One region of the Variovorax sp. LjRoot175 genome, then DNA from elsewhere that is predicted to be linked to it. Evidence: predicted binding sites of a transcription regulator. Region 1 holds the regulator's gene; each other region holds the start of a gene.
What was found. The regulator sigma-54, encoded in region 1, starts transcription at its own class of promoters, with help from an activator protein. The targets are predictions, from matches to a motif close to TGGCANGNAANCTGCTTT.
Positions count from the first base shown of each region.

Region 2: ACSQ89_RS01570 (TorF family putative porin) is a predicted target of sigma-54. The motif match lies at 5,994-6,011, and genes of this name have one in related genera.
Region 3: ACSQ89_RS02520 (isopenicillin N synthase family dioxygenase) is a predicted target of sigma-54. The motif match lies at 4,733-4,750, and genes of this name have one in related genera.

Region 1 covers NZ_CAXURY020000001.1:5,502,323-5,511,857, reverse strand. Annotated here, with positions in the region: gene ACSQ89_RS27340 (thiol:disulfide interchange protein DsbA/DsbL) at 1-79, shown strand, start outside; gene lptA (lipopolysaccharide transport periplasmic protein LptA) at 206-898, shown strand; gene lptB (LPS export ABC transporter ATP-binding protein) at 895-1,671, shown strand; gene ACSQ89_RS27325 (RNA polymerase factor sigma-54) at 1,686-3,266, shown strand; gene ACSQ89_RS27320 (phospholipase D family protein) at 3,269-4,873, shown strand; gene ACSQ89_RS27315 (hypothetical protein) at 4,880-5,233, opposite strand; gene ACSQ89_RS27310 (GSU2403 family nucleotidyltransferase fold protein) at 5,427-6,470, shown strand; gene ACSQ89_RS27305 (YceI family protein) at 6,451-7,077, opposite strand; gene ACSQ89_RS27300 (YceI family protein) at 7,127-7,714, opposite strand; gene ACSQ89_RS27295 (cytochrome b) at 7,711-8,319, opposite strand; gene ACSQ89_RS27290 (hypothetical protein) at 8,348-8,470, opposite strand; gene ACSQ89_RS27285 (hypothetical protein) at 8,473-8,766, opposite strand; gene ACSQ89_RS27280 (ATP-binding protein) at 8,899-9,535, opposite strand, start outside.
Region 2 covers NZ_CAXURY020000001.1:299,292-308,826, forward strand. Annotated here, with positions in the region: gene ACSQ89_RS01550 (molybdopterin cofactor-binding domain-containing protein) at 1-2,856, shown strand, start outside; gene ACSQ89_RS01555 (fumarylacetoacetate hydrolase family protein) at 2,920-4,104, shown strand; gene ACSQ89_RS01560 (RES family NAD+ phosphorylase) at 4,419-4,997, opposite strand; gene ACSQ89_RS01565 (hypothetical protein) at 5,071-5,694, opposite strand; gene ACSQ89_RS01570 (TorF family putative porin) at 6,059-6,865, shown strand; gene glnK (P-II family nitrogen regulator) at 6,910-7,248, shown strand; gene ACSQ89_RS01580 (ammonium transporter) at 7,274-8,812, shown strand; gene ACSQ89_RS01585 (SMP-30/gluconolactonase/LRE family protein) at 8,911-9,535, shown strand, end outside.
Region 3 covers NZ_CAXURY020000001.1:473,571-483,105, reverse strand. Annotated here, with positions in the region: gene rutA (pyrimidine utilization protein A) at 1-688, shown strand, start outside; gene rutB (pyrimidine utilization protein B) at 706-1,485, shown strand; gene rutC (pyrimidine utilization protein C) at 1,515-1,907, shown strand; gene rutD (pyrimidine utilization protein D) at 1,910-2,710, shown strand; gene ACSQ89_RS02535 (malonic semialdehyde reductase) at 2,707-3,297, shown strand; gene rutF (NADH-dependent FMN reductase RutF) at 3,314-3,808, shown strand; gene rutR (HTH-type transcriptional regulator RutR) at 3,822-4,550, opposite strand; gene ACSQ89_RS02520 (isopenicillin N synthase family dioxygenase) at 4,789-5,790, shown strand; gene ACSQ89_RS02515 (VOC family protein) at 5,793-6,200, shown strand; gene ACSQ89_RS02510 (BMP family ABC transporter substrate-binding protein) at 6,190-7,281, shown strand; gene ACSQ89_RS02505 (ABC transporter ATP-binding protein) at 7,278-8,798, shown strand; gene ACSQ89_RS02500 (ABC transporter permease) at 8,791-9,535, shown strand, end outside.

The DNA of each region.
Region 1 (9,535 bases):
CGGCGAACTCGCGCGCAGCATGGACCGCGCGCTGCAGGTCACTGACTTCCTGGTCGGCGAAGCGCGCAAGAGCGCGTAAAAAAGCGCCTCCCGCCGCTCGTCGCGGCAACCAGCAGGAAGCCCGCTTCGGCGGGCTTTTTCATCCGCCGGCGGAAACCGGATCCATGAGGCCGCATACAATCGCCCAGCAAGTTTCGTGCCTTTTATGACATCGTTACATTCCTCCTCCGTTTCTCGCCACCTTTGTCGCGCTTTCGTATTCGCCTTGGGCGTGGCCGGCTTCGTGTCGGCGGCGCAGGCCGAGAAGGCGGACCGCACCAAGCCGATGAACATCGAGGCCGACGCCATGCGCTACGACGACCTCAAGCAGACCAGCGTCTTCACCGGCAACGTGGTGGTGACCAAGGGCACCATCATCATCCGCGGCATCCGCATCGACGTGCGGCAGGATCCCGAGGGCTACCAGTACGGCATCGTCACGGCCGCGCCCGGCAAGCTGGCCTATTTCAAGCAGAAGCGCGACGCCGGCCCCGACGAGTGGATCGAGGGCGAGTCGGAAGTCATCGAGTACGACAGCCGCGCCGACAACGTGAAGTTCATCCGCCGTGCGGTGATGCGTCGCCTGGTCGGCGCGACACCCAACGACGAAAGCAGCGGACCCTTGATCGTCTACGACCAGAGCAACGACACCTTCACCGTCAACGGCTCGCCGCTGCCGCCCAATGCGGGCGTGGCGACCCAGCCCGGCGGCCGCGTCAAGGCCATCCTCACGCCCAAGGCGGCCGCCTCCGCGCCCGCTGCCGGGTCCGCCAGGCCGGCGGCGCCGGCCGCCTCCGCGCCGGCGTCCGGAACGGGCCTGCGCTCGACCACCACGCTCGGCGGAGAGCAGCGCAAGTGAGCGGCGGCAACGAAGTCCTGGGCAGCCGCCTCGAGGCGCGCGGCCTGCAGAAGAGCTACGGCAGCCGCAAGGTCGTCAAGGACGTCTCGCTCGGCGTGCAAAAGGGCGAGGTGGTCGGCCTGCTGGGGCCCAACGGCGCGGGCAAGACCACCTCCTTCTACATGATCGTCGGGCTGGTGCGGGCGGATGCGGGCGAAATCAGCATCGACGGCGAACCGATCGCGCACATGCCGATCCACCGCCGCGCCCGCATGGGCTTGAGCTACCTGCCGCAGGAAGCTTCGATCTTCCGCAAGCTCACGGTCGAGGAGAACGTGCGCGCCGTGCTCGAGCTGCAGCGCGAACTCGACGACGCGGGCCGGCCGGTGCCGCTGTCGAAGCAGCGCATCGAGGAACGCCTCGGCGAACTGCTGCACGACCTGCGCGTCGACCATCTGCGCGATTCGCCCGCGCTGGCGCTGTCGGGCGGCGAGCGCCGCCGCGTCGAGATCGCGCGGGCGCTGGCCACGCAGCCGCGCTTCATCCTGCTGGACGAGCCCTTCGCCGGCATCGATCCGATCGCGGTGATCGAGATCCAGCGGATCATCAGTTTCCTGAAGGAACGCGGCATCGGCGTGCTCATCACCGACCACAACGTGCGCGAGACGCTGGGCATCTGCGATCACGCCTTCATCATCAGCGACGGGCATGTGCTGGCACAAGGCACGCCTTCGGAGATCGTCGACAACGCCGAGGTACGACGCGTGTACCTGGGCGAGCATTTCCGGATGTAGGGGACCGTACTTCGATGAAGCAAGGGCTCTCGCTTCGCGTTTCCCAGCACCTGGCGCTCACGCCGCAGCTCCAGCAGTCGATCCGGCTGCTGCAGCTCTCCACGCTCGAATTGAGCCAGGAAGTGGAGCAGATGCTCGACGAGAACCCGTTCCTCGAACGCACGGCCGAAGAGGCGCCGCGCGAGGAGTTCGGTCTCGAGGCGGCCGATGCGCCGGTGCGCGACGAAGACCGCCAGGCCGAGGGCGAGGCTGACTTCGTCCCCGGCCCGGCCGCGGCGCCGGCCGAGGTGGCGGTCGCCGCCAACGGCGATGCCGAAGCGGCTGCGCCCGCCGACAGCGAACCCGACTGGGAGGGCGACGGTACGGTCGACCTCGCGCCCGACGACAGCGAATGGGGCGGCGATGCGCCCGCGCGCGCCAACAACCTCGGCGACGACGAGCGCACCGATGCGACCGAGCTCGCGCGCAGCCAGGAATCGCTGCAGTCCTTCTTGCACCGGCAGGCGCTGTCGCTGCGCCTGGACGAGAACGACTGCGCCGCGCTGCGCTTCCTGATCGAATCGCTCAACGACGACGGCTACCTCGAGGATTCGCTGCCGGCGCTGGCCTCGGGCCTCGCGGGCGACGACAACGACCAGTTCGACGAACTGGTGCATCACTTCCAGGTCGCGCTGGGCCTGCTGCAGAGTTTGGAGCCGGCCGGCGTCGGCGCCCGCAGCCTCGGCGAATGCCTGACCATCCAGCTGCGCCAGCTGGCGAGCGCCAAGGAGAGCGAGGAGGAGGCCCAGGTGCGCAAGACCGCCATCGCGATCTGCAAGCAGCCGATGGAGCTGCTCGCGCGGCGCGACTTCAAGCGCCTGGCCACGCTCACGCGCAGCAACGAAGACGAGGTGCGCGCCGCACTGCAGCTGATCGCCAGGCTCGAGCCCAAGCCGGGGCGCCGCTTCGTCGACGTCGAGCGCAACATCGTCGTGCCCGACGTGATCGTCACGCGCATCGGCCACGGCACCAACGCGAAGTTCCGCGTCATGCTCAATCCCGAGGTCATGCCGCGGCTGCGCGTGCACGACATCTATGCCGGCGCGCTCAAGCAGCACAAGGGCGAGGGCAGCCAGGCGCTGTCGCAGCGGCTGCAGGAAGCGCGCTGGTTCATCAAGAACATCCAGCAGCGCTTCGACACCATCCTCAGGGTCTCCAACGCGATCGTCGAGCGGCAGAAGAGCTACTTCGTGCACGGCGAGCTCGCGATGCGGCCGCTGGTGCTGCGCGAGATCGCCGACGAGCTGGGCCTGCACGAATCCACCATCAGCCGCGTGACCACCGCCAAGTACATGGCCACGCCCTATGGCACCGTCGAGCTCAAGTACTTCTTCGGCTCGGCGCTCGGCACCGAAACCGGCGGCAACGCCTCCAGCACCGCGGTGCGCGCGCTGATCAAGCAGTTCGTGAGCGCCGAGGACGTGAGGAAGCCGCTGTCCGACAGCCAGGTGTCCGAGATGCTCAAGGAGCAGGGCATCGAGTGCGCGCGCCGCACGGTGGCCAAGTACCGCGAGGCACTGCGCATCGCGCCTGCGAACCTGCGCAAGGCACTCTAGCGATGAGTCGCCGTCCGAGTCCGCTCCCAAGCTGGATTCGCCTCGGCCTGGTCTTGATGGCGGTGCTTCTTCTCGCCAGCGGCTGCGCGATGCTGCCGGCCGAATTCGAGCGCACGCCGTCCAAGGCGATGCCCTTGTCCACCGGCACCGTGCTGGGCCGCATCGCCAAGGCCTCGCAGCCGGATGCGGACTTGAGCGGCTTCCGGCTCATGCCCAGCGGCGACTTCGCGCTCAACACGCGGCTCGAGCTCGCGCGCCGCGCCGAGCGCACGCTCGACGTCCAGTACTACCAGATCGACAACGACGAGACCGGCCGCTACCTGCTGCGCACACTGCGCGACGCGGCCCAGCGCGGCGTGCGCGTGCGGCTCCTGATGGACGATCTCTACACCGCGGGCGAGGACGAGCTGCTGCTCGCGCTGGCCGCCACACCCAACCTCGAGCTGCGGCTCTTCAACCCGTTTCCGGCCGGGCGCGGCAGCATGCTCAGGCGCTTCTCGGCCTCGCTCTTCGACTTCAGCCGCGTCAACCGGCGCATGCACAACAAGCTCTTCATCGCCGACGGCGCGATGGCGGTGGCCGGCGGGCGCAACATCGGCAACCCGTACTTCACGCAGACGGCCGGCGCGAACTTCATCGACCTCGACACCTTCGTCGCCGGCGCCCTGATCCCGCGCCTTTCCAGCCTGTTCGACCTGTACTGGAACAGCGAGCACGTGCGGCCGATCGAAACCGTGGTCGCGCCCACGCTCGCGCGGGAGGAACGGCAGCGGCGCTTCGAGGAGCTGACTGCCCCGGCCACCACCCCGGCACCACGTCCGCCGGCGCCCAATGACCTGCTGGGCTACAGCCCGATCGTCGAGAACCTCAACGCCGGCAAGCTCGACCTCATCTGGACCACCGCCGAGGCGTATGCCGATTCGCCCGAGCGCGTGATCGGCAAACAGGTCACTTACGGCGGCGTGCCGCTGCTCGACGTCGACAGCGTGCGCTACAACGTGGTCGAGCAGATGCGGCGCGGGCGTTCCGACGTGACGCTGGTGTCGCCCTACCTGATCCCCGGCAAGGAGGGGCTGGAGGTGCTGCGCGAGATCCGCCGGCGCGGCATGAAGATCAGCGTGGTCACCAACTCGCTGGCCGCCACCGACGAGCCCGTGGTCCACACCGGCTACCGCCGCTACCGGGCCGACATGCTGCGGCTCGGCGCCGAGATCCACGAGCTGAGCTCGGTGCGCACGCGGCGCAGCGTGCGCCTGGGCCTGTTCGGCACGCAGATCGGACGCCTGCACGCCAAGTCGGCCGTGATCGACGGGCGCACGCTCTTCGTCGGCTCGATGAATTTCGACCCGCGCTCGGAAGTGCACAACACCGAGATCGGCCTCTTCATCTTCAGCCGCGAGATGGCGCAGCAGGTGCTGAAGCTGGTCGAGGTGCTCAAGCAGCAGGGCGCCTACAAGGTGCGCTTCGCGCCCGGCACCGAGAAAATGGAATGGGTGAGCGAGGAGGCCGGCGTCGAACAGGTGCTCACCAGCGAGCCCGATGCGGGCTTCTGGGACCACCTGATGCTTGAGCTGCTGGCGCCGCTGGCGCCGGAGAGCCTGCTCTAGACCTCATTAGTAGCGATAACGGTCATGACGGTCATAACGGTCATGACGGTCATGACGGTAGTGATGGCGATCACCGTGCCGGTACTCGTCGCGGTATTCATGGCGGTAGAAGTGCCGCGGCGGCGGGCGGTGGTAGTCATACACGGGAGCCGGACGGTAGTGCCGCGGCGGCGGGTCGTAGTAGACCGGCGCCGGGGCATAGTGGACCGGGCTGGCAATGCCGACGGCGACCCCTGGCACATGGATGCCCACCGACACGGCCAGGTCCCTGGCGCTGGCGGACGTGGCGCCCAGCACGGCTGCGGCGGAGAAGGCGCCGGCGGCGATCCACTTGAAGAAACGGGTGTGCGCGATGTTCATGAAGAAACTCCTGAAGGCATGAAGTGCCGTTGGGGTCATTGCACCTGGCCCGCGTAAAGCAGGACCCGCCTGTTCCGTGAAGCTTGTTGCTGAATGTTGCAGCGCGGACGTACAGCTCAGGATCGGACTTACCACATAAAATGCAGTTTTGTGGGGTAAGAAATCCATGCCTGTCCAGCACGCCCTGTACCGCATGCATGAGCTGGCTTTCCGCACGCAGTACGCCGAGCTCAAGGAACGCACTGCGTCTGCGGGCCGCCTTCTTCAAGGAACGCCCGGGAGCCTTCAGTTGCGCCGGGGGACAGGCTATGCCTACTGGTATCGGGTCTTCTATCCGGCGCCTGGCAAGAAGGCCGAGCAGATCGTCTGCAAAGACGGGGACACCGCGGCACTCGACGAAGTGTCCCGCGAGATCGAGTTCGCCCAATGGACAAGCGCCCAGGTGAGAAATCTCAGGAAGCTCGATTTCCAGGTGGCGGACAAAGGCGTGGCGAGCGTGCTGGTCGAGCTTCACAACGCGGGCATCCTGGGCGCGTGCCTCGCACTGGTCGGAACCTTGGGCTTCATGGCCTGGTTGAACGAACTCGGAGCGATGGCGGTATCGGCCCGCACGCAGGACGTCGACATTGCCGCCCGGCAAAAGCTGAGGCTTGCAGCGCCGGCGTCCTTTCTTGAAGCGATGGAAGCCACCAGGCTTGGTTTTCATCCTGTTCCCGGGATTCCAAGCCAGGCGCCCTCGACTTCCGTGAAGCTCAAGGGCAGGGATGGATTGCGAGTCGACGTTCTGACGCATGGCGAGGAGCTTGGAAAGACCGTTCCCCTGCCGCAGCTGAAATGGCATGCCGAGACCGTGCCCCACTATGACTATCTGCTCGCGGAGCCAAGTCGCGCCGCATCGCTTGCCGGCGGCCATTGCATCCCTTTGACGTTGCCGCAGCCGGAGCGCTTCGTCTGGCAAAAGCTCTACGCGAGCGCCGAGCGCAAGGCCAAGCCCGAGAAAGCCGAAAAGGACCTGCTGCAGGCAGCGACCCTGGGAGCCGTCCTGGCCGAGCAGCAAGACGAGCTTCTGTCCGATTCGTTTCGGGATGCGCCAGCCGCACTCAAGGAAGTGGCGAGAACCCGCCTGCCTGCTTTGCGCAGGGCCTTGAGTGGGCATCCTCAAGCGCTCGAACAGTTCGAGCTCGCCCTCGGACCGGCAGCGAGGAAGCGATCGCGCCCTAGCTCGGCCGGTCCGTGATGTTGACCGCCTCGACCTGCACCAGGAGCCGCACCTTGTTCTCGAAGCCGAAGTTGATGCCCCAGGTGATGCCCCAGTCGCTGCGCTCCACGATGGTCTCGAAGTCGCCGCCGCAGACCTGGCGCTTGATCAGCGGGCTGAGGTAGCAGCCGAAGCGGCTGGCCTTGAGCTTGATGGGCCGCGTCTGGCCCATCAGCGTGAGCGTGCCGTCGACTTCGGCGACCTTGTCGCCGTTGAAATCGATCTTGTCGGCCACGAAGCGGCCGGTCGGAAATTCCGCGACGTTGAAGAAGTCCTTGCTCAGCACGTGGCGGTTGAGCAGGTCGACGCCGGTGTTGATGGAGCCGATGTCCATCGTGATGTCGATCTTGCCGTTCTTGCCCGTGGTATCGATCTTGACCGTGCCGTCCTTGGTGCTGAAGCGGCCGCGGTTGGTGGTGGTGCCGTAGTGGCCCATCTCGTACATCACGAAAGTGTGGGTCGGGTCGACCACGTAGCTGGCGCCCTTGACCGGACCTCCTGCCGGCAAGGCGGCCATTTCCGGTGCCTGCTGTGCGGCGGCGAGGGTCGCTGCGGCCGCGAGCGCAGCGACGGCAATGGACTTCATCATGACGAGCTTTCGAATGGGGCGATGCAAAGAATGAACGAAGGTCAGGTCAAATCGGACGCAGGCCGGCGAGCACGAGCTTGAAGCGCACCTGCACGTCGTCGCCGACCATCGAGGTGTCGGTCCATTCGCCCTCGCCGATCTTGAAGGCGAGGCGCTGGATCGTAAAGCTTCCAGTCGCCACCGACTGCCCCGAGGCTTGCGTGATGGTCACCGGCACCATGACGTACTGCGTGGTGCCCTTGATCGTCAGCTTGCCCGCGACCTCGAAGTGCCCGCTACCGAGGCTCTTGATGGCGCTCGACTGGAAGCTGGCCTTCGGAAATCGCGCGGTGTCGAACCACGGCGCCTTGGGCAGTTCGGCGTCGCTTTGCGGCACGCCGAGGGTGGCGCTGCCCATGTCGATCTGCATAGAGACCGTGCCGCCCTCGGGCTTCTGCGGGTCGAAGGCGATCTGGGCGTCGAACTTCTTGAACGCGCCTTCGACCGGCACGCCCATCTGCTTGGTGACGAAGACGATCTGGCCGTAGCCGGGGACCAGCTTCGCCATCGGTTCTGCGGCGCTCGCCGGCCCCGCCGTCGCGAGCGCCGCAGCGGCGGCCCAGAGTGCCCGCCAGGCGATTGGAAGTCTTGTCATCTTGGGTGTCCCTGGTGCGAAAAAGGCCACATGCGATCGAGCAGGCCGTCGCGGTCGGCGAAGTGATGCTTGAGCGCCGCCGCCGCGTGCAGCAGCACCACGGCGGCCAGCGTGAAGGCGCTGCCTTTGTGCATCGGCTTCAGCACCGCCTCGGCGAAGTCCTTGTCCACCGGCACGAAGTCCGGCAGCGGCACGAGGCCGAACCAGACGATCGGAATGCCCAGTCCCGAGCTGTAGGCCCAGCCGAACAGGGGGACGGCGAAGAACAGCAAATACAGCAGCAGATGCGTGCCGCGGTGCGCGACGAGCTGCCAGCCCGGCATCGCCTCCACGATGCAGGCTGGCAGCGGCGGCGGCGGGTGTGACAGGCGCCACAGCAGGCGCAAGGCCGAAAGCGTCAGGATCGTGATGCCGGCCCACTTGTGCCAGTTGATGAGCTTGAGCCGCATCGGCGAGAAGGGCAGGCCGGCCATGTAGAGGCCGACGCTGAAGGAGGCGACGATCAGCAGCGCGAGCAGCCAGTGCAGCCCCATGGCGACCGCGCCGTAGCGTGGGGCGTCGGCACGATCGTGGGCAAGCGCGGGATGGAGCGGCTCGGCGGGCATGCACAGAGCATATCGCCCCGCAAGCCGCCTATCCGATGCTCCAGCGCGCGATCAGCAGCAGGCCGAGGCCCAGCACCAGCATCAGCACGAAGGGCACCACGAGCCAGGGCGCGTCGTGCTCTTCTTTGTCGGAGGCGAGCTGGTTGTTCATGATCAGAAGGTCGGAACGTGATCGGCCTGTTCGGGCGTGCGGTCGGTCAGCACCTCGCTCGCGGCGGGAACCGAGGGATCGCTGCTGCGATAGGCGGCCGCAGGCGGGGCCTGGCGCTGCGCCGCGGCGCCGCTGGCCTCGGCTTGCCAGTGGCCGAGCAGGGCCAGGCCGACGAGCAGGATGGCGGCCAGGGCCACCGAACCGAGCAGCAGCCGGGGCATGCGGCTTTCTTTCCGGCTTTTTCCGGCGAGCGCCGAGAGCCGGTATCTGGACGCTGCGTGGGATTGGAACTGCATGCGGGGCCTTCCTTCCTTCGGATGACACGCGATGAAGGCGTGTGCATGCAATCTAGGCAGGAAGCCGTGCGCGGAAAATGCCGCCTTCGCGTTCGGGATCCCGCGTTCGCGGGAGGGGCCGCGCGACAGCGCTCAGGCGACCGGCGCCGTCATCGGCAGGCGCAGCACGACGCAGGTGCCGGTCGGACCCGAGCGCACTTCGAGCGCACCGCCGAGCCGCTGGGCCCGCGAGCGCATGTTGCCGAGGCCGTGGCCCTGGCGCCGGGGTTCGCCGACCAGGCCATGGCCGTCGTCTTCGACTTCCATTTCGAGCATGTCGCCGAGCTGGCGCAGCCGCACCTCGACCCGCGTGGCCCGCGCATGCTTGAGCACATTGGTCAGCGCCTCCTGCGCCACGCGCAGCAGCTGCAGCGCGGCGTGCGGCGCCAGGGGCATCGCATCGTCGGGCAGGTCGATGTCCCAGCGCGGGCGTACGCCGGCCGCGATCAGCTGCGCCTCCCAGCGGAACATGAAGTTGCCGAGCGCGGCGCCGAGGTTGTGCTCGTCGGAGGCCAGCGCATCGAGCGCGAGCCGCATGTCGGCGATGCAGCTGCGCAGCGCGGTGGCGATCTGGCCGTCGTCCATGTCGCCGCGCTCCACGCGCGACAGCGAGGTGAAGAGCTGCGAGCCCAGGCCGTCGTGCAGGTCGCGCATGATCAGCTGGCGCTCTTCCGATGCGGCATGCTCGCGCTCCAGTGCGGCCAGCCGCTCGTAGTTGGCCGCCAGCGCT
Region 2 (9,535 bases), 5.2 Mb from region 1:
GCGCTGCGCGAACTGCGCGTGATCTGGAAGCGCTGGCCCGGCCTGCCTTCGCTCGACGATCTCGAAGGCGCGATCCGCGCCAACCCCGCCACGCAGCGCCTGCTGGTCGACGAAGGTGATGTCGAGGGCGCTCTCGCCCATGCGGCCGAGTCGATGCCGCGCACCTACGTCTGGCCCTACCAGATGCACGCATCGATCGGCCCCTCGTGCGCGCTCGCACATTGGCAACCCGAAGGCGAAGGCGGCGATGTGCAACTGCGCGTGTGGGCCGGCTCGCAGAACCCGCATGTGCTGCGCGCGGATCTGGCCAAGCTCATGGGCGTGGACGATGTCGCGGTCGATGTGGTGCGCATGGAGGCGGCCGGCTGCTATGGGCGCAACGGCGCCGACGACGTCGCGGCCGATGCCGCGCTGCTCGCGCGCGCGGCCGGCGTGCCGGTGCGGGTGCAGCTCACGCGCGAGCAGGAGCATGCGTGGGAGCCCAAGGGTGCCGCGCAGCTGATGCAGGTGAAGGGCGGGCTCGATGCCGAAGGCGGCGTTGCGGCGTACGACTTCGAGACCTCGTACCCGTCGAACGGCGCGCCCACGCTGGCGCTCTTGCTCACCCGCACCATCGAGCCTGCGGCCCAGGCCTTCGAGATGGGCGACCGCACCGCGCGCCCGCCCTATGCGTACGGCAACCTGCGCGTCAAGGTCAACGACATGGCGCCGATCGTGCGCGCCTCGTGGCTGCGCGGCGTGTCGGCGCTGCCGAGCTCCTTCGCGCACGAGTCCTACGTCGACGAACTGGCCACCGCGGCCGGCGTCGACCCGGTCGCGTTCCGCCTGCGCCACCTGAACGATCCGCGCGCGGCCGAGCTGGTGCGCGAGACCGCGCAGAAGGCCGGCTGGCGCATGCGCACCGGGCCGCAGGAGGATGCCGACGGCGGCCTCGGACCCGGTGGTGACGTGCTCTTCGGGCAAGGCTTCGCCTACGCGCGCTACGTGCACAGCAAGTGGCCGGGCTTCGGCGCGGCATGGTCGGCCTGGGTGGCCGATGTCGAAGTCAACCGCAAGACCGGCGAGGTGCACGTGCGCCGCGTGGTGGTGGGGCACGACGCGGGGCTGATGGTCAATCCGGCCGGGGTCGAACACCAGATCCACGGCAACGTGATCCAGACCACGAGCCGCGCGTTGAAGGAGCGCGTGCAGTTCGTGCCGCAGAGCGCGCCCAACCCGGGCGTGGTCGCGAGCCGCGAATGGGGCAGCTACCCGATCGTCAATTTCCGCGACGTGCCGGTGATCGAGGTCATGCACATGCAGCGGCCCGGCGAGCCGCCGCTCGGAGCGGGCGAGTCGTCCTCGGTGCCTGGCACGGCGGCGATCGCAAATGCGATCTTCGATGCGACGGGGGTGCGGTTCAGGGCGCCGCCGTTCACGCCGGAAGTGGTGCGTGCTGCGCTGAACCCGTCTTCACTCCCTCCCCCTTTGGGGGAGGGTAGGGGTGGGGGCAACCCAGCGTTCGATGGTGGCGTCGTCGTGCCCCCATCCCAGCCTTCCCCCAGAGGGGGAAGGAGCAAGGCAGCCAGTGCGATCGCCCTCGTCATCGGCGGCCTCGGCGTCATCGCCGGCCTCATGGGCTGGCGCTCGACGATCGCCCCCGTCACCCTCAGCGCCCCCGTCTACAGCCAATCCACCATCGAACGCGGCCGCACGCTCGCCGCCATCGGCGACTGCGCCGTCTGCCACACCGCGCCGGGCGGAACGCCCAACGCCGGCGGCCGTGCGATGGAGACGCCCTTCGGCACCATCTACACCACCAACCTCACGCCTGATGCCGAGACCGGCCTGGGCCGCTGGTCCTTCAGCGCCTTCCAGCGCGCGATGCGCGAGGGCATCTCGCGCGACGGCCACCATCTCTACCCGGCCTTCCCCTACACCGCCTTCGCGAAGACCAGCGACGACGACCTGCAGGCGCTCTATGCCTACTTCATGTCGCTGCCCGCGGTGCGCGCGCCCACGCCGGAGGCGGGGCTCAAGTTCCCCTTCGGCCTGCGGCCGCTGATGGCAGGCTGGAACGCGCTCTTCCACGATCCGGCGCCAATGCAGCCGGCGTCGCAGCAAAGCGCCGAATGGAACCGCGGCGCCTACCTCGTCAACGGCCTGGGCCACTGCGGCGCCTGCCACACGCCGCGCAATGCGCTCGGCGCGGAGCAGGGCGGCAGCGCTTTTCTTTCGGGCGCGATGGTCGAGGGCTGGGAAGCGCCGGCGCTCACCAGCCTCTCGAAGGCGGCTGTGCCCTGGAACGCCGAGGCGCTCTATCGCTACCTGCGCAACGGCCACAGCCCGCGGCACGGCATGGCCGGTGGCCCGATGGCCGAGGTGGTGCGCGAGTTGGCGGCAGTGCCTGATGACGACATCCGCGCGATGGCCACTTACCTCGCTTCCTTCAATCCGGCCGCCAGCGATGCCGAAGCGAGCGCGCAGGCGCAGCGCGCGGTCGCCGCCGCGGCCGCCGGCCAGGGCCAGTTGCTAGGCTCCGCCCAACGCATGTTCGACGGCGCCTGCGCCGCCTGCCACCACGACGGCAACGGGCCGACCCTGCTGGGCGTGAACACGCCGCTCGCGCTCAACAGCAATCTCACGAGCGAGCGGCCGGACAACCTGCTGCGCACCATCCTCGACGGCGTGCGCGAGCCGGCCTCGCGTGAGATCGGCTTCATGCCGGCCTTCGGCGAAGCGCTCGACGATGCGCAGATCGCCGAGCTGGCCGGCTACATGCGCGCGCGCTTCGCGCCGCAGGCTACAGCCTGGAAAGACCTGCCGCAGAGCGTCGCGCGCGTGCGCGCGGCGGGGCAGGCCCACACGGCACGCTGACAGTCCCGTACGATCGCCCATGCAGAGGCCGGCTCATCGGCCCGTTCATTCTGGAGACCTTGCATGCCCCCGATCCTCTCGCCCGCCACCAGCCTGCCTCGCGATGCCGAGCGCGCCACCCTGATCGGACGCCTCTGGCAGCCCGGGCTCGGGCCGACGCTGGTGGCCGTGCACGAAGGCGGCCTGCACGACCTCACGCGCATCGCGCCCACCGCGAGCCACTTGCTCGAGCTCGACGATGCCGTGGGTGCCGTGCAGCAGGGCCTGCGCGACAACATCACGCCCCGCATCGCCGCGCTCGACGCGGTGCTGGCCAACAGCGACGAGGCCGGGCGCGATCCCGGCCAGCCCTGGCTGCTCGCGCCCTGCGATCTGCAGGCCGTCAAGGCCAGCGGCGTGACCTTCGTCGCCAGCCTGCTGGAGCGCGTGATCGAGGAGCAGTCGCGCGGCGATGCGTCCAAGGCCGAAGCCATCCGCGCCGCGCTCGGCGGCGTGCTCGGCGACAACCTCGCGGGCATCGTGCCCGGCTCGCCGCAGGCGGCGCAGGTCAAGGAGGTGCTGATCGCGCAGGGCGCCTGGTCGCAGTACCTCGAGGTCGGCATCGGCCCCGATGCCGAGATCTTCACCAAGGCGCCGGTGCTGGCCTCGGTGGGCACCGGCGCCGACATCGGCATCCATTCGGGTTCGGTCTGGAACAACCCCGAGCCCGAGGTGGTGCTTGCGATCAACAGCCGCGGCCAGACGCTGGGCGCCGCCTTGGGCAACGACGTCAACCTGCGCGACTTCGAAGGCCGCAGCGCGCTGCTGCTCGGCAAGGCCAAGGACAACAACGCTTCGTGCGCGATCGGCCCCTTCATCCGCCTCTTCGATGCCCACTTCGGCATCGACGAGGTGCGCCGCATCACGGTGGCGCTGCGCGTCGCGGGCCCTGAAGGCTTCGTGCTCGAAGGCGAAAGCTCGCTCTCGCTGATCAGCCGCGATCCGCTGGACATCGTGTCGCAGGCGATCGGCCCGCACCATGCCTACCCCGACGGTCTGGTGCTCTTCCTCGGAACCATGTTCGCGCCCACGCAGGACCGCCACGGTCCGGGCCAGGGCTTCACCCATGTGGTCGGCGATCGCGTGACCATCTCGGCGCCCGAGCTCGGCGCGCTGGAGAACCGCGTCGTGCATTCGGACCAGGCAGCGCGCTGGTCCTTCGGCATCGGTGCGCTGATGCGCAACCTGGCGGGGCGCGGGCTGCTCTGAACAGTGCTGCAGTGATCGGGGCCACCTGCCAGTCTGCAACGGGCACCGAAACGAGGGTGTACGCCGTGACGTACCAGCTAAAGAGGTGAATTTCAATGGTGCGAGCGTTGTAGGGCCAGCCCAAATGAAGAAGCTGCATTGAATCGAGTGGGCTCGCGTACGCGAGCCACTGGGGCATTTGGCTGAAGGCGCGCCTCAGGCGTGTGGCTGGCCAATCGGGCAGGGCGGCCGGCCGCGGCGTGGATTGTTTCCGTCGATGGGTTCGAACGCGGTGATGGGTGTTCCGACGTGCCTGGTGCGCCTGGCAGGCCTCGTCAGATGGAGGGGTAGGCCCCGGCACCCATCTCATCCAGCAGTTCGATGACAAGGTCCTCGTGCGCCTGCAGCGGCTGTGAACTGCCATCGTCGACGACGTCCGACGGGTTCATCCGATCCCCGAAGAGCATGATCACCTCGCACTGGTTGTCCCGCTTGGACATCCACCGCAATCCTTGGGCGTCCGGCATGTTCTGCCAAATCCATAGCGCCCATTCCTGGGTCCTGGGGTAGTCGTCCTTCTCGCCCTCGAAGAGGTCGATCGGCTTCAGGCCGGCGGCCTGGAGACCCATGGTCGTCATGTTGACCAGCCGGACCGCCTGCGCACGAATGCGGCTCAGGTGAAGGTTGGCGCGGTAGTCGCGCTCAAGGTCATGCAGGTAGCCAGCCGACGGGGTGGGGACGTCGTGCAGGACGATCTCCGCAATGGCTCCGCGCTCACTCTTGGCCGCATAGATCGTCGGAATCGGCTTTTTCGAGACCGGATTGAAAAGGGGGCTGAATCGAGCGTTGCCGAGCCCCGAAGCGTTGAAGGCGGCCGGCGCGTCCTTCCCCGTGGTTGCGTCGTACGGATGCACGCGATACCAGACTCCAGCCTTATGCGGCAGGGTGCGGAACGACTTTGGCGGAGGAGGCAGGAGAGGTGCTGGGCTAGCCATGCACCGCACCCACCTTGTGGTCTTCCGCGGCGGCCACGACGGCATCCGGGGCGCTCGCAATCACCTCGCGCGGACGCTTTCCGCCCAGGGACGAATTGGTGGACTCGAACCATGCCGCAACCCGGAAGGGCGAATAGTCGTCCAGGACCGCCAGGATCTTCTTGACCGCCGGCAAGGGCTGCCAGGTCGCATCGAAAATGTAGGCCGGGTAGATTTTCTTGCCGCGGTGGTCGATGCCGAAAATGCGCCCGCTCTGCTGCCAGCGGCTCACGGCCGCGTGCGGGTTTGCTGCCTTCGCGTCAAGCCGCTGTCCAATTTCGGCGGCCGAGTTCCACTCGGTGCCCTGCAGGACGGCGTCGATGGCGCGCTTCTCGAGATCGATGCGGGTGGCCGCCGGGCGCCTGGGCTCAACCTCATCCACCAACTCCTGGATCGATTGACGCTCCAGCTCGTTGATCGCCTCGCGCACATGGAGGGTCAGCTTCTTGTCCCTGGGCCCGGTGAGGGTCCGGGAAAGCTCGCTGATGATGAGGCGGCTTGCTTCACGCATGCTGTCGATGCGCGCCACGAGCGCCTGGACGGCATCATGCGGTTCTTTGGCGGAGGTTTGGTTCATGGCAGCTCCGTGAGATTCGTGAGACGATTTTACTCCTCACGTTTCTCGCGCGCAAGAAACCCTGCCTCCGGGCCGATGGCTCCCGTCATCGGCCAGGCCGACCAGCGTAAAGCTGGGCAGCCCCGTTGGCCAGATGCACCTCGACCGTGACATTGGCGGCTTCCAGGCCCAGCAAGGCATGACCTTGCACCAAAGACAAGCTCATTCTTCTCCATTTCCCCAAGATGGTGCGCCCATCTTTTGCTCATTGTTGCAATGTGCACCTGTCCCAGGCCCTTCTCAGTGCGGAACGGTCGGTTTGGCACGCTCCCTGCTTTGAGATGGCTTCCATTCCATTCCAAAACCTCCGAGGAGTCTCTCGATGATGCACCGTAAAACCGCCTCTGCCCTGGCCGTTGTCTCGCTGGCTGCCATGCCCCTGATCGCGAGCGCCCAGCTCACGGGCAATGTTGCGCTCACCAGCAACTACAAGTTCCGCGGTCAGGATCAGGACGTGCTCGGTAGCAACGGCTTCGCCAAGACCAAGGGCTTCAAGCCCGCCATCCAGGGCGGCTTCGACTACGCTTTCGGCGAGAGCGGCTTCTACGTCGGTAACTGGAACTCCAGCGTCAACTGGCTCGCCGGCAACGACATCGAGAGCGACATCTATGGCGGCTACAAGTTCAAGGCCGGCGTGTTCGACCTCGACTTCGGCGCGCTCGCCTACGTCTACCCGGGCAACGCCCGCGGCAACACCACCGAGCTGTACGGCGCGGCCACCTATGCCAACGAGGCCATCGGCGCCTTCACCTTCAAGTACTCCCACACCGTCTCGAAGGACTACTTCAACTACGCCGGCGAGCGCGACGGCTCGGGCCTGAAGGGGCGTAACACCGGCTACTTCAATCTCGCCTACACCAAGGAGATCGTGCCCAAGGTCACGCTGAAGGCCGCGCTGGGCTACACGCACATGAGCAGCGACATCCGCAGCCTGGGCTACAAGAGCTACGTCGACTACAACGTGGGCGCTTCCTATGACTTCGGCAACGGCCTGTCGCTGGCCGGCTCGGTGCAGGGCGCCAACAAGAAGAGCTCGTACCTGCTGGTGTCCGGCCCCGACCTGGGCTTCGGCGCACCCACGTGGTCGCCCAACAAGGCGCGCTTCATCGTCACGCTGACCAAGACGCTCTGATCCATACAGCCGCGCAGACCTGTTCCATCCAAAGGAGAAACATCATGAAGCTGGTCACAGCCATCATCAAACCGTTCAAGCTCGACGAGGTGCGCGAAGCGCTCTCGGCGATCGGTGTGCAAGGGATCACCGTGACGGAGGTCAAGGGCTTCGGTCGCCAGAAGGGCCACACCGAGCTCTACCGCGGCGCGGAGTACGTGGTCGATTTCCTGCCGAAGGTCAAGATCGAGGCCGCCGTGGCCGACGAGCTCGTCGAGCGCGTGATCGAAGCCGTCGAAAGCGCCGCACGCACCGGCAAGATCGGCGACGGCAAGATTTTTGTCTACAACCTGGAGCAGGTCGTTCGCATTCGTACCGGAGAAACAGGCCGCGAAGCTCTTTGACTTCAAGGCACGAAAGAAAATCGACATGAAAAAATTGCTCGTCTCTCTCGCGCTCGGCCTGAGCGTGCTCGCTGCCGGCACCGCCGGCTTTGCCCAGACGCCGCCGGCGGCGCCCGCGGCTGAAGCGCCCGCAGCCTCGGCGCCGGCCGCCGCGCCTGCTGCAGCCCCCGCTGCCGCACCGGCCGCGGCCGCACCCGCCGCCGAAGCCGCAGCTGCGCCGGCCGCCGCGCCGGCACCCTCGTTCAACAAGGGCGACACCAGCTGGATGCTGCTGTCCACGCTGCTCGTCATCATGATGACCATCCCCGGCCTGGCGCTGTTCTACGGCGGCCTGGTGCGCAGCAAGAACATGCTGTCGGTGCTGATGCAGGTCATGGTCACCTTCTCGATGATCGTGGTACTGTGGCTCATCTACGGCTACAGCCTCGCCTTCACCGAGGGCAACTCCTTCATCGGTGGATTCGACCGGCTCTTCATGAAGGGCGTCTTCGATTCGGCCGCCGGCACCTTCGCGCCGGGCGCGACCTTCAGCAAGGGCGTCTATATCCCCGAGCTGCTGTTCGCCGCCTTCCAGGCCACCTTCGCCGGCATCACCTGCTGCCTGATCGTGGGCGCCTTCGCCGAGCGCATCAAGTTCTCGGCCGTGCTGCTCTTCATGGCGCTGTGGTTCACCTTCAGCTACGCGCCGATCGCGCACATGGTCTGGTTCTGGATGGGCCCGGACGCCTATGCCAGCAAGGATGTGGTCGATGCCATGAACGCCAAGGCCGGCCTCCTCTGGCAATGGGGCGCGCTCGACTTCGCGGGCGGCACCGTGGTGCACATCAACGCCGCCGTCGCCGGCCTGGTCGGCGCCTTCCTGATCGGCAAGCGCATTGGCTACGGCAAGGAATCCTTCACGCCGCATTCGCTCACGCTCACCATGGTCGGCGCCTCGCTGCTGTGGGTCGGCTGGTTCGGCTTCAACGCCGGCTCCGCGCTCGAAGCGGGCACCAGCGCCGTGCTGGCCTTCATGAACACCTTCTCGGCCACTTCCGCTGCCGTGCTCGCATGGTGCATCGGTGAAGCGTTGATGAGGGGCAAGGCCTCGATGCTGGGCGCCGCCTCGGGTGCTGTCGCCGGCCTGGTGGCCATCACGCCGGCCGCCGGCAACGTCGGCCTGATGGGCGCGATCGTGATCGGCTTCGTCGCCGGCTTCGCCTGCCTCTGGGGCGTCAATGGCTTGAAGAAGATGCTCGGCGCGGACGACTCGCTCGACGTGTTCGGAGTCCACGGCGTGGGCGGCATCGTCGGCGCGCTGCTCACCGGCGTGTTCAACACCCAGGCGCTCGGCGGCCCCGGCCTGGTGGGCGACTGGGTCACGGCCAGCGTGGTGTCCAACGGCATTGGCGCCCAGGTCTGGATCCAGCTCAAGGCCGTGCTGCTGACCATCGTGTGGTCTGGCGTGGTGTCCTTCATCGCCTACAAGATCGTCGACCTCACCATCGGTCTGCGCGTGAGCGAGGAAGAAGAGCGCGAAGGCCTCGACATCTCGGCCCACGGCGAAACCGCCTACAACCGCTGAAACGAAACGGATCATTTCAAGCAAGCAAGGTCTCCCTTGGATGTTCGGCCCGCGAGCGCTTCGGCGCGAGCGGGCTTTTTTTCGCCTAAGCTGGCGCCATGTGGACCACGCTCGACGACAGCCTCTGCCAGCTCGGTGAATCCCCGTTCTGGCATCCGCACGAACGCTCGCTCTACTGGCTCGACATTCCGGGCCGCGCCGTGCTGCGAACCCGCGGCGAGATCGGTGGCCACACGGTCGAGCGATGGCGTCTGCCCGCCGAGCCCGGCTGCATGGCGCCGGCTGTGAGCGGCGGCCTGGTGATCGCGCTGCGCGACGGCATCTACCGGGCACGCGAATGGGGCGGCCCGCTCTCGGTCATCGTGAACGTCGACCATGACGTGCGCACCATGCGCTTCAACGACGGCAAGTGCGACGCATGGGGCCGCTTCTGGGCCGGCACGCTGAACGAGGCCAAGGACCGGCCGAACGCTGCGCTCTACTGTCTCGACGCGCAGAGCGGCGATGCGCCGCAGCTCACGCAGATGGCGAACGAGGTCACCACCGGCAACGGCCTGGCCTTCTCGCTCGATGCCACGACGCTCTACTGGGCCGACACCGCGGCACACCGCGTGCGCGCCTGGGACTGGGCGGCGGAGGCCAATGCGCTCTCGCGCCCGCGCGTGTTCCGGCAGTTCGATGCCAAACCCGAGGGCTGGACGCCCGAGTCGCCGCTGCGCTACG
Region 3 (9,535 bases), 5.0 Mb from region 1:
GTACCTGTCGGAATACGTGCAGGTGCTGCGCGAGCTGTGGACCACCGGGCAGTCCGACTTCAAGGGCGAGCACTTCAAGATGGACGACTGCCGCGTGAGCCCGAAGCCGCAGGCCGACATGAAGGTGATCTGCGCCGGCCAGAGCGACGCCGGCATGGACTTCTCCGCGAAGTACGCCGACTACAACTTCTGCTTCGGCAAGGGCGTCAACACGCCCAAGGCCTTTGCGCCGGCGGCCGAGAAGCTCATCGAGGCGACGAAGAAGACCGGCCGCCACGTGACCTCCTACGTGCTCTTCATGGTGATCGCCGATGCCACCGACGAAGCCGCGCGCGCCAAGTGGGAGCATTACAAGGCCGGCGCCGACCAGGAAGCGCTGGCCTGGCTCACGCAGCAGAGCGCGGCCGACACCAAGTCGGGCGCCGACACCAACGTGCGGCAGATGGCCGACCCGACCTCGGCGGTCAATATCAACATGGGCACCCTCGTCGGCTCCTATGCGACGGTGGCGCGCCTGCTCGACGAAGTCGCCGAGGTGCCCGGCACCGAAGGCGTGCTGCTGACCTTCGACGACTTCGTGCTCGGCGTGGAGGCTTTCGGCGAGCACATCCAGCCGCTGATGAAAAGCCGCACGCACATCGCGAGCCCCGTGCCTTCGCGCGTCGCCGTCGAGCGCCTGGCCGCCTGATTCGAAGTGACCCCGCCATGAAGAACACCACCATCGCCTCCAGCACGCCGGTGGGCGTGCCGAACGCACCGGGCGCGCCCGCGCCGCTGGTGCTGCCCGCCCGGCCCGAACCGCTGGCGCTGCATGCCGCCAACTCGGCGCTGATCGTCGTCGACATGCAGAACGCCTACGCCTCGATCGGCGGCTATGTGGATACCGCCGGCTTCGACATCTCGGGCGCGCAGGGCGTGATCGCCAACATCGCGCGCACCATCGCCGCCGCGCGCGCGGCCGGCATGCTGGTCGTGTTCCTGCAGAACGGCTGGGACGCCGATTACGTGGAAGCCGGCGGCCCCGGCTCGCCCAACTGGTACAAGTCCAACGCGCTCAAGACCATGCGCAAGAAGCCCGAGCTGCAAGGCAAGTTCCTCGCCAAGGGCGGCTGGGACTACGCGCTCGTCGATTCGCTCCGGCCGCAGGCCGGCGACATCGTCATTCCCAAGACCCGCTACAGCGGCTTCTTCAACAGCACGCTCGACAGCAGCTTGCGCGCGCGCGGCATCCGCAACCTGGTCTTCACCGGCATTGCCACCAACGTGTGCGTGGAGTCCACGCTGCGCGACGCCTTCCACCTCGAGTACTTCGCCGTGATGCTCGAAGACGCAACGCACGAGCTCGGCGGGCCCGCTATCCGGCAGGCCGCGGTCTACAACGTCGAGACCTTCTTCGGCTGGGTCTCGAAGGTCGACGATTTCTGCAGCACCTTCGCGCCCGAGGCCGCCACCCAACCCGCAGCGGCCGAAGCGGCCACTGCCTGATTTCACTTTCCCGAAAGGAGCAACGAACCATGCCCAAGCAAGCCATCATCCCGCCCGGCACCGGCGTGCCGCTCGCACCCTACGTTCCCGGCACGCTCGCCGACGGCGTGCTCTACGTGTCGGGCACCCTGCCCTTCGACAAGGACAACGACGTGGTCCATGTCGGCGACGCGAGCGCGCAGGCGCGCCATGTGCTCACCACCATCCAGGGCGTGGTCGAGGCCGCCGGCGGCACCATGGACGACGTGACCTTCAACATGATCATGATCAAGGACTGGGCCGACTACGCGAAGATCAATGCGGTCTACGCCGAGTTCTTCCCCGGCACCAAGCCGGCGCGCTACTGCATCCAGTGCGGGCTGGTGAAGCCCGACGCCTTGATCGAGATCGCCTCGATCGCGCACGTGGGCAAGAAGGCCTGAGCATGCCGCTGCACTACGAGGCGCACGGGCCGGCCGAGGGCGAGGCCGTGCTGCTGTCCTCGGGCCTCGGCGGCTCGGCGGGCTTCTGGCAGCCGCAGCTCGCTGCACTGATCGGGGCCGGCCACCGCGTGATCGCCTACGACCAGCGCGGCACCGGCCGCAGCCCCGCCGACCTGCAGGCCGACTATGCGATCGCCGACATGGCGCGCGACGTGATCGAGATCCTCGACGCCACCTCGACGGCGCGCTGCCACCTGGTGGGCCACGCGCTCGGCGGCCTGGTCGGCCTGCAGCTCGCGCTCGACGCACCCTCGCGCGTGGCCAGCCTCGTGCTCGTCAACGCGTGGTCGAAGCCCAATCCGCATTCGGCCCGCTGCTTCGACGCGCGCCTGGCGCTGCTCGGCGCCTGCGGCCCACGCGCCTATGTCGAGGCGCAGCCCATCTTTCTCTACCCCGCCGCCTGGTGCACCGCCCACGCGCAGCGCGTGGGCGACGAAGTCGAGCATGCGCTCGCGCATTTCCCCGGCGAGGCCAACATGCGCGCGCGCATCGGTGCGCTGCGCGCCTTCGATGTCGACGCGCGGCTGGTCGAGATCGCCGCGCCCGCGCTGGTGGCAGCCGCCACCGACGACGTGCTGGTCCCCTGGACCTGCTCGCAGCGCCTCGCCGAGGGTCTGCCTCACGCGAGCCTCGAGTGCGTGCCCCATGGCGGCCATGCACACAGCGTGACCGAGGCCGAGCTCTTCAACCGCAGCCTGCTCGCCTTCCTGGCGCGCGTGGGCGCACCTGGAGTCCCCGCATGAAACCCTCCCTCGACGACGACGCCCTGGCACTTCTTTTCACCGAGGCCCGCTCGCACAACGGCTGGCGCCCTGAGCCGGTCTCCGACGCCTTGCTCGAACAGGTCTACGCGCTGGCGCGCACCGGGCCGACCTCGGCCAACTGTTCACCGGGCCGCTTCGTCTTCGTGCGCACGCCCGAGGGCAAGGCGCGCCTGGCGCCGGCCTTGTCGAAGGGCAATCTGGCGAAGACGATGAGCGCGCCGGTCACCGTGATCGCGGCCTGGGACAGCGCCTTCTACGACAAGCTGCCCACCCTGTTCCCGCATGCCGACGCCAGAAGCTGGTTCACCGGCAGCGTCGAGGCCGCCCGCGAAACCGCCTTTCGCAATGCCACGCTGCAAGCCGCCTACCTGCTGCTCGCCGCGCGCGCGCTGGGGCTGGATGCGGGGCCGCTGTCCGGCTTCGACAGGGCGAAGATCGACGCCGCCTTCTTCACCGGCACGCCCTGGACCACCAACTTCCTGATCAACCTGGGCCACGGCGACCCCTCGAAGCTGTTCGGCCGCCTGCCGCGCCTGGATTTCGCAGAAGCCTGCGCGCTCGCCTGAGGAAAGCACCGCCGCCATGAACGCCTTGCCCAAGAGCGACTACCGCGATGCGATGGCCCGCCTCGGCGCGGCCGTGCATGTCATCACCACCGACGGCCCCGGCGGCCGCGCCGGCTTCACCGCATCGGCCGTGTGCAGCGTGACCGACGAGCCGCCGACGCTGCTGGTCTGCCTCAATCGCTCGGCCTCGGTCTACCCGGCCTTCCAGGCCAACGGCGTGCTCTGCGTGAACGCGCTGGCCGCGGGGCAGCAGGCGCTGTCGGGCCTGTTCGGCGGCAAGACGCCGATGGACGAGCGCTTCGCCGCGGGCCGCTGGAGCCGCAAGCGCACCGGTGCGCCGGTGCTCGAGGACGCGGCCGTGTCCTTCGACTGCCGCGTGTCGCAGGTGACGCGGGTGGGCACCCACGACGTGCTGTTCTGCGAGGCCGTTGCGATCGCGATCGGCGGCACCGCGCACGGCCTGATCTACTTCGACCGCCGCTACCACGACATCGTCGCCGCGCCGCACTGAGCGCGCGGCGCGCTCAGCGCGTGGTGATGCCGCTCAAGACGATGCGCTGCACGTTGTCCACCGTCTCTTCGAAGAACTCCGGGTCATCCAGCGTACGACCCGTGATGGCCTGCACCTGCACGCCGAAGTCGGCGTAGTGCTGCGTGGTGGCCCACAAGGCGAAGATCAGGTGATGCGGATCGACCGGCGCGAGCTTGCCGGCGGCCACCCAGGCGCGGATCACTTCGGATTTGCGCGTCACCAGGTCGCGCAGCTCGCGATCGAGTTCGTCGCGCAAGAGCGGCGCGCCCTGGATCATCTCGAGGCAGAACAGGCGCGAGGCATCGGGCTGGTCGCGCGAGATCACCAGCTTGCGCCGGATGTAGTCGCCAATCGCCTGCCGCGGGTCCTGCTCGGCGCTGAAGCCGCGCAGCGGCTCCAGCCACACGGCGAGCAACTCGCGCAGCACCGAGACGTAGAGCTCCTCCTTGTTGGCGAAGTAGTAGAGCAGGTTGCTTTTCGAGACATCCGCACGCGCTGCGACCTGGTCGACGCTGGTGCCGTGCAGGCCGAAGCGCGAGAAGAGCCCGAGCGCCGCGCGCAGGATCGCCGCGCGCTTGTCCTCGATCTGGCGCAGCCGCCGGTTCACCGACGTGACGCTGCGCGCCACGGGCGCGCGCTTCGGATGCACGCGCTTGGATGGCGGCGCTTCGACGGCCAGCACGGACGGCGGCTTGATGCTGCTGCTGCGAGTTTTCGGCATGTGTTGCTTTGCTTCTTTCTCCACCCGGGATTCTCGTTGTCTGCGATGCAGCCCGCATGCACGAGCCATACCGCCCATGGTACGCACCATGGCAACACACCCAGCGCACGCATTCGCCGTGCCGCACCGCTGCCCGCGCACCACGCCGATGCAGCAAAGCGCATTTGTCCATTTGGTCCAACTGGCATGGACGTTGCATGTCGAAGCGCCGCCACCGTCACACCGAAGGATTGAAAGCATGACCCTGCTGTCCGTACCGATCATCGATCTGGCGCCCTTCTTTTCCGGAACGCCCGAAGGCAAGGCCGAGGTGGCGCGCAAGGTCGACGAGGCCTGCCGCAGCATCGGCTTCCTGGTCATCACCAACCACGGCATCGCCCCCGAACTCATCGCGCGCGTCTCCGCGGTCTCGCGTGAATTCTTCGCCTTGCCGCTGGCCGACAAGCGCAAGGTCGATCGCCCGCGCGACGACGCGGTGCGCGGCTACAGCGCGGTGGGCGAGGAAGGGTTGTCGTACAGCCTCGAAGAAGCGGCGCCGGGCGACCTGAAGGAGTCCTTCTCCATCGGTCCCTCCAATGTGCCGGCCGACGACTACCACCGGGGCGTTGCGGCCGGCCCGCACTTCGAGCCCAATGTCTGGCCCGATCTGCCGGGCTTCCAGCCGGCCTTCGACGACTACTTCGAGGCGATGAGCGATCTCTCGCGTTCGCTGATGCGCATCTTCGCGCTCGCGCTGGAACTTCCCGAGACCTTCTTCGACGACAAGATCGACAAGCACATCAGCATGTTCCGCGTGCTGAGCTACCCGCCGCAGACCGAGGCTGCATTGCCCGGCCAGCTGCGCGCCGGCGCGCACAGCGACTACGGCAGCCTCACCGTCGTGCTGCCTGACGACAAGGGGCTGCAGGTCTTCAACAAGGCCGGCCAATGGGTCGACGTGCCGATGGTCGAGGGCGGCCTGGTGGTGAACATCGCCGACCTCATGATGCAGTGGACCAACGACCTGTGGGTCTCGACCCTGCACCGCGTGGTCAACCCGCCGCCGGATGCGGCCGCCACCAACCGCCGGCAGTCGCTGGTGTTCTTCCACCAGCCCAACTACGACGCGATGGTCGAGTGCCTGCCGAGCTGCCTCGCGCCGGGCGAGGCGCCGAAGTACGCGCCGATCTCTTCCGGCGACCACTTGAAGTCGAAGTTCCTGAAACAGACGACCTTCGGCGGCACCAAAGTGACAGCCTGAACATGCCTCATCTTTCCTACGTCAACGTCTTCGCGAAAGACGTCGTCGCGCTAAGCGGCTTCTACCAGCGCGTGTTCGGCTTCCCCGAGATCGAGGCCATCCGCTCGCCGATCTTCCGCGGCCTCGACGCGGGCAAGGCCAAGCTGGGCTTCAACGCCTTCGATGCCTACGAGCTCTTGCAGCTGGCCGAGTTCTCCGACACGCGCGGGGTCAAGTTCCTGCTGAACATCGATGTCGATTCGCAAGAAGAAGTCGACCGCATGGTGCCGGTCGCCGTCGCTGCCGGCGCCACGCTCGTCAAGGCGCCCTACGTCACCTACTACCACTGGTACCAGTCGGTGCTGCTCGACCCCGAGGGCAATGTGTTCCGTATCAATTTCATGATGAAAGGTCCGAGTGATGTTGCGTAAATCGATTCCTTGCGCGGTCGCAGCGCTTGTCGCGGGCGCCGCGCTGATCGGCCCGGCGGTGGCCGCCGACGGCTTCACCCTGAAGGGCAAGCCGAAGATCGCGATGCTGTACTTCGGCCCCAAGAACGACGGCGGCTGGACGCAGGCCTTCGACGAGGCGCGCATCAAGGTCGAGAAGGAAACCGGCGAGAAGATCCAGTTCGTCGAGAACGTGCCGGAAGACGCATCCGCCATCAAGCCCGCGGCCGAGAAGTTCATCCAGCGCGGCGCCAACATCATCATCGGCACCGCCTTCGGCTATTCCGACAGCTTCAAGGAGCTCGCGGCCAAATACCCCGAGGTGGCCTTCCTCAACGGCTCGGGCACCAGCAACGGCGCCAACCTCGAATCCTTCTACGGCCGCACCTACGAGAGCCAGTACCTCTGCGGCATGGCTGCAGGCGCAGCCTCGAAGACCGGCAAGCTCGGCTTCGTCGCGGCCAACCCCTTCGGCGTCGTCAACTGGACCATCAACGCCTTCGCGCTCGGCGCGCAGAAGATGAACCCGAATGCCACGGTGAACGTGATCTACACCGGCTCGTGGAACGACCCGGTCAAGGAACGCGCCGCCGCGGCCGCGCTGATCGACCAGGGCGCCGACGTGATCGGCCAGCACGTCGACAGCCCGACGCCGCAGATCGTGGCGCAGGAGCGCGGCGTCTACGGCACCGGCCATCACCGCGACCTGCGGCAGTTCGCGCCCAAGGCCACGCTGTGCTCCTCGGTCTGGGTGTGGGACAAGTTCCTCACGCCGGAGCTGAAGAAGATCATGGCCGGCAACTGGAAGCCGGCGCAATACGGCGCCTTCATTCCGATGAGCGCGGGCGGCACCGACATCGCGGGCTTCGGCCCCGGGGTGCCGAAGGACAAGGCCGCCGCGATCACAGCAGAACGCGACGCACTGCTCAAGGGCAAGCAGATCTATGCCGGCCCGCTGGCCGACCGCGACGGCAAGGAGCGCGTCGCCAAGGGCGCCGTGCTGTCCGATGCCGATCTCTGGAAGATGGACTGGTTCGTCAAGGGCGTCGTCACGCAGAAATGACCACGGCGCTGCAGCTCCATGGCATCCACAAGTCCTTCGACGGATTTGCGGCGCTGACCGACGCGCACTTCTCGGCGCGCTGGGGCGAGGTGCATGCGCTCTTGGGCGAGAACGGCGCGGGCAAGTCCTCGCTGATGAACATCGCGGCCGGCCTTTATGCGGCCGAGGCCGGCACGATGTCGGTCGACGACAACCCGGTGCGCTTCAGCGGGCCGCGCGATGCGGCGAAGGCGCGCATCGGCATGGTCCACCAGCACTTCCGGCTGGTGCAGCCCTTCACGGTGGCGCAGAACATCCTCCTGACCGCGCCGCGGTCCGAGCGCTTCGAAAGCCATGGCAAGCGCCTGCGCCGCGTCGAAGAGGCGATCCGCGACAAGGCGCGAGAACTCGGCTTCGACATCGACCCGGCGCAGCGCGTGGACCGGCTGTCGGTGGCCGAGCAGCAGCGCGTCGAGATCCTCAAGGTGCTCTTGGCCGGCACGCGCATCCTGATCCTCGACGAGCCCACCGCCGTGCTGACCGACCAGGAGGCCGAGCGCCTGCTCTCGACCGTGCATGGGCTCGCGCGCCGCGGCGCGGCGGTGGTGCTGGTCACGCACAAGATGGCCGACGTCAAGCGCCATGCCGACCGCGTGACCGTGATGCGCGGCGGCCGCACGGTCGCGACGGTCGACCCGCAGCAGATGCCGGTGGGCGAGCTGGTCCGGCTCACGGTCGGCGAATCGATCACCGCGCCCGCAGCCGGGTCGACGCGCGCGACGCCGGGCCCGGTGCGGCTCACGGTGCGCGGATTGCGTTCGCCCGAAGTGCAAGGCCGCCGCGTGCTCGACGGCATCGACCTCGACCTGCGCGCGGGCGAGATCTACGGGCTGGCCGGCGTCGGCGGCAACGGCCAGGGGGAACTGGCGGGCGCGATCATGGGCCTGCCGGGCCGGACCGAAGGCGAGATCGCGCTTGATCGCCATGGCGATCTCAAGGCGACGCCGACGACGGCGCGCCGTGCACTGAGGCTGGCGACCATTCCCGCCGACCGCTACGGCCTCGCGCTCGCGGGCGGCCTCTCGGTTTCCGAGAACTACGGCATCGGACAGGTCCACAGCGGGCGCTACGGCTCGGCCTGGCGCCTGAAGCGCCGCGAGATGGACCAGGACGCGCAAGCCGCCGTCGCCGCCTTCGACGTGCAGGGCGTGCGCTCGATCGCGCAGAAGGCTGCGCTGCTGTCGGGCGGCAATGCGCAGAAGCTCGTGCTGGCGCGCGAGTTCGGCAAGTCGCCGCGGCTGGTGCTGGCCCACAGCCCGAGCCGCGGGCTGGACGTGCGCGCCGGCGCCGAAGTGCATGCGCGGCTGCGCGCCGCGCGCGATGCCGGCGCGGCCGTGCTCCTGATCAGCGAAGACCTCGACGAGGTGCTCGCACTGGCCGACCGCGTGGGCGTGATGACGCGCGGCCGCATCGTGGCCGAGTTCGCGCAGCCGGCGGACCGGCAGGCCATCGGCCAGGCGATGGTGGACCATGGCTGAGCCCTCGCTCGCGATGCCCATTACGCACCTCGCGGACACACCGGCGGCGGCATCCGCGCGCCAGCCCTGGGGCGCGCGCCGCTATGCGCTCGAGATCCGCCAGCACATGGCCTGGCATTGGCAGGCGCTGATCCTCGCCGCCGCCATCGGCGTGGGGCTCCTGCTCTCGGCCGCCATCCTGGTGGCCGCGGGCGTGCCGGCCGGCGAGTTGCTCAACGAGTTCATCGTCCAGACTTTCCTCGATGGCCAGAACTTCCGCGCCGTGCTGTTCCAGGCGGCACCGATGATCCTGGTCGGGCTGGCCGGTGCGATGGCCTTTCGCGCACGCTTCTGGAACCTCGGCCTCGAGGGCCAGATGATCTGGGGCGCGATCGGCGCCACGGCCGTTTCCTTCTTCGAGATCGGCCCGCCTGCGCTGCGGCTTCCGCTGATGTTCGTCGCCGCGCTGGCCGCCGGATTGCTGTGGGTGCTGGGCCCGGCGCTGCTCAAGCTCAGGCTGGGCGTCAACGAGATCATCTCGACCTTGATGCTCAACTACATGGCGGCCAACTTCCTGCTGCACCTGGTGTACGGCAGCTGGAAGGACCCGAAGGACAACTTCCCCTATTCGCCGCAGTTCCGCGCCTTCGAGCGCTTGCCCGATCTCTTCTCGGGCGTGAACAGCGCGATTCTGCTGGCCGCCGTCGTCGCACTCCTCGGATGGTGGCTGGTCGGCGTGAGCCGCGCCGGCCTGTACC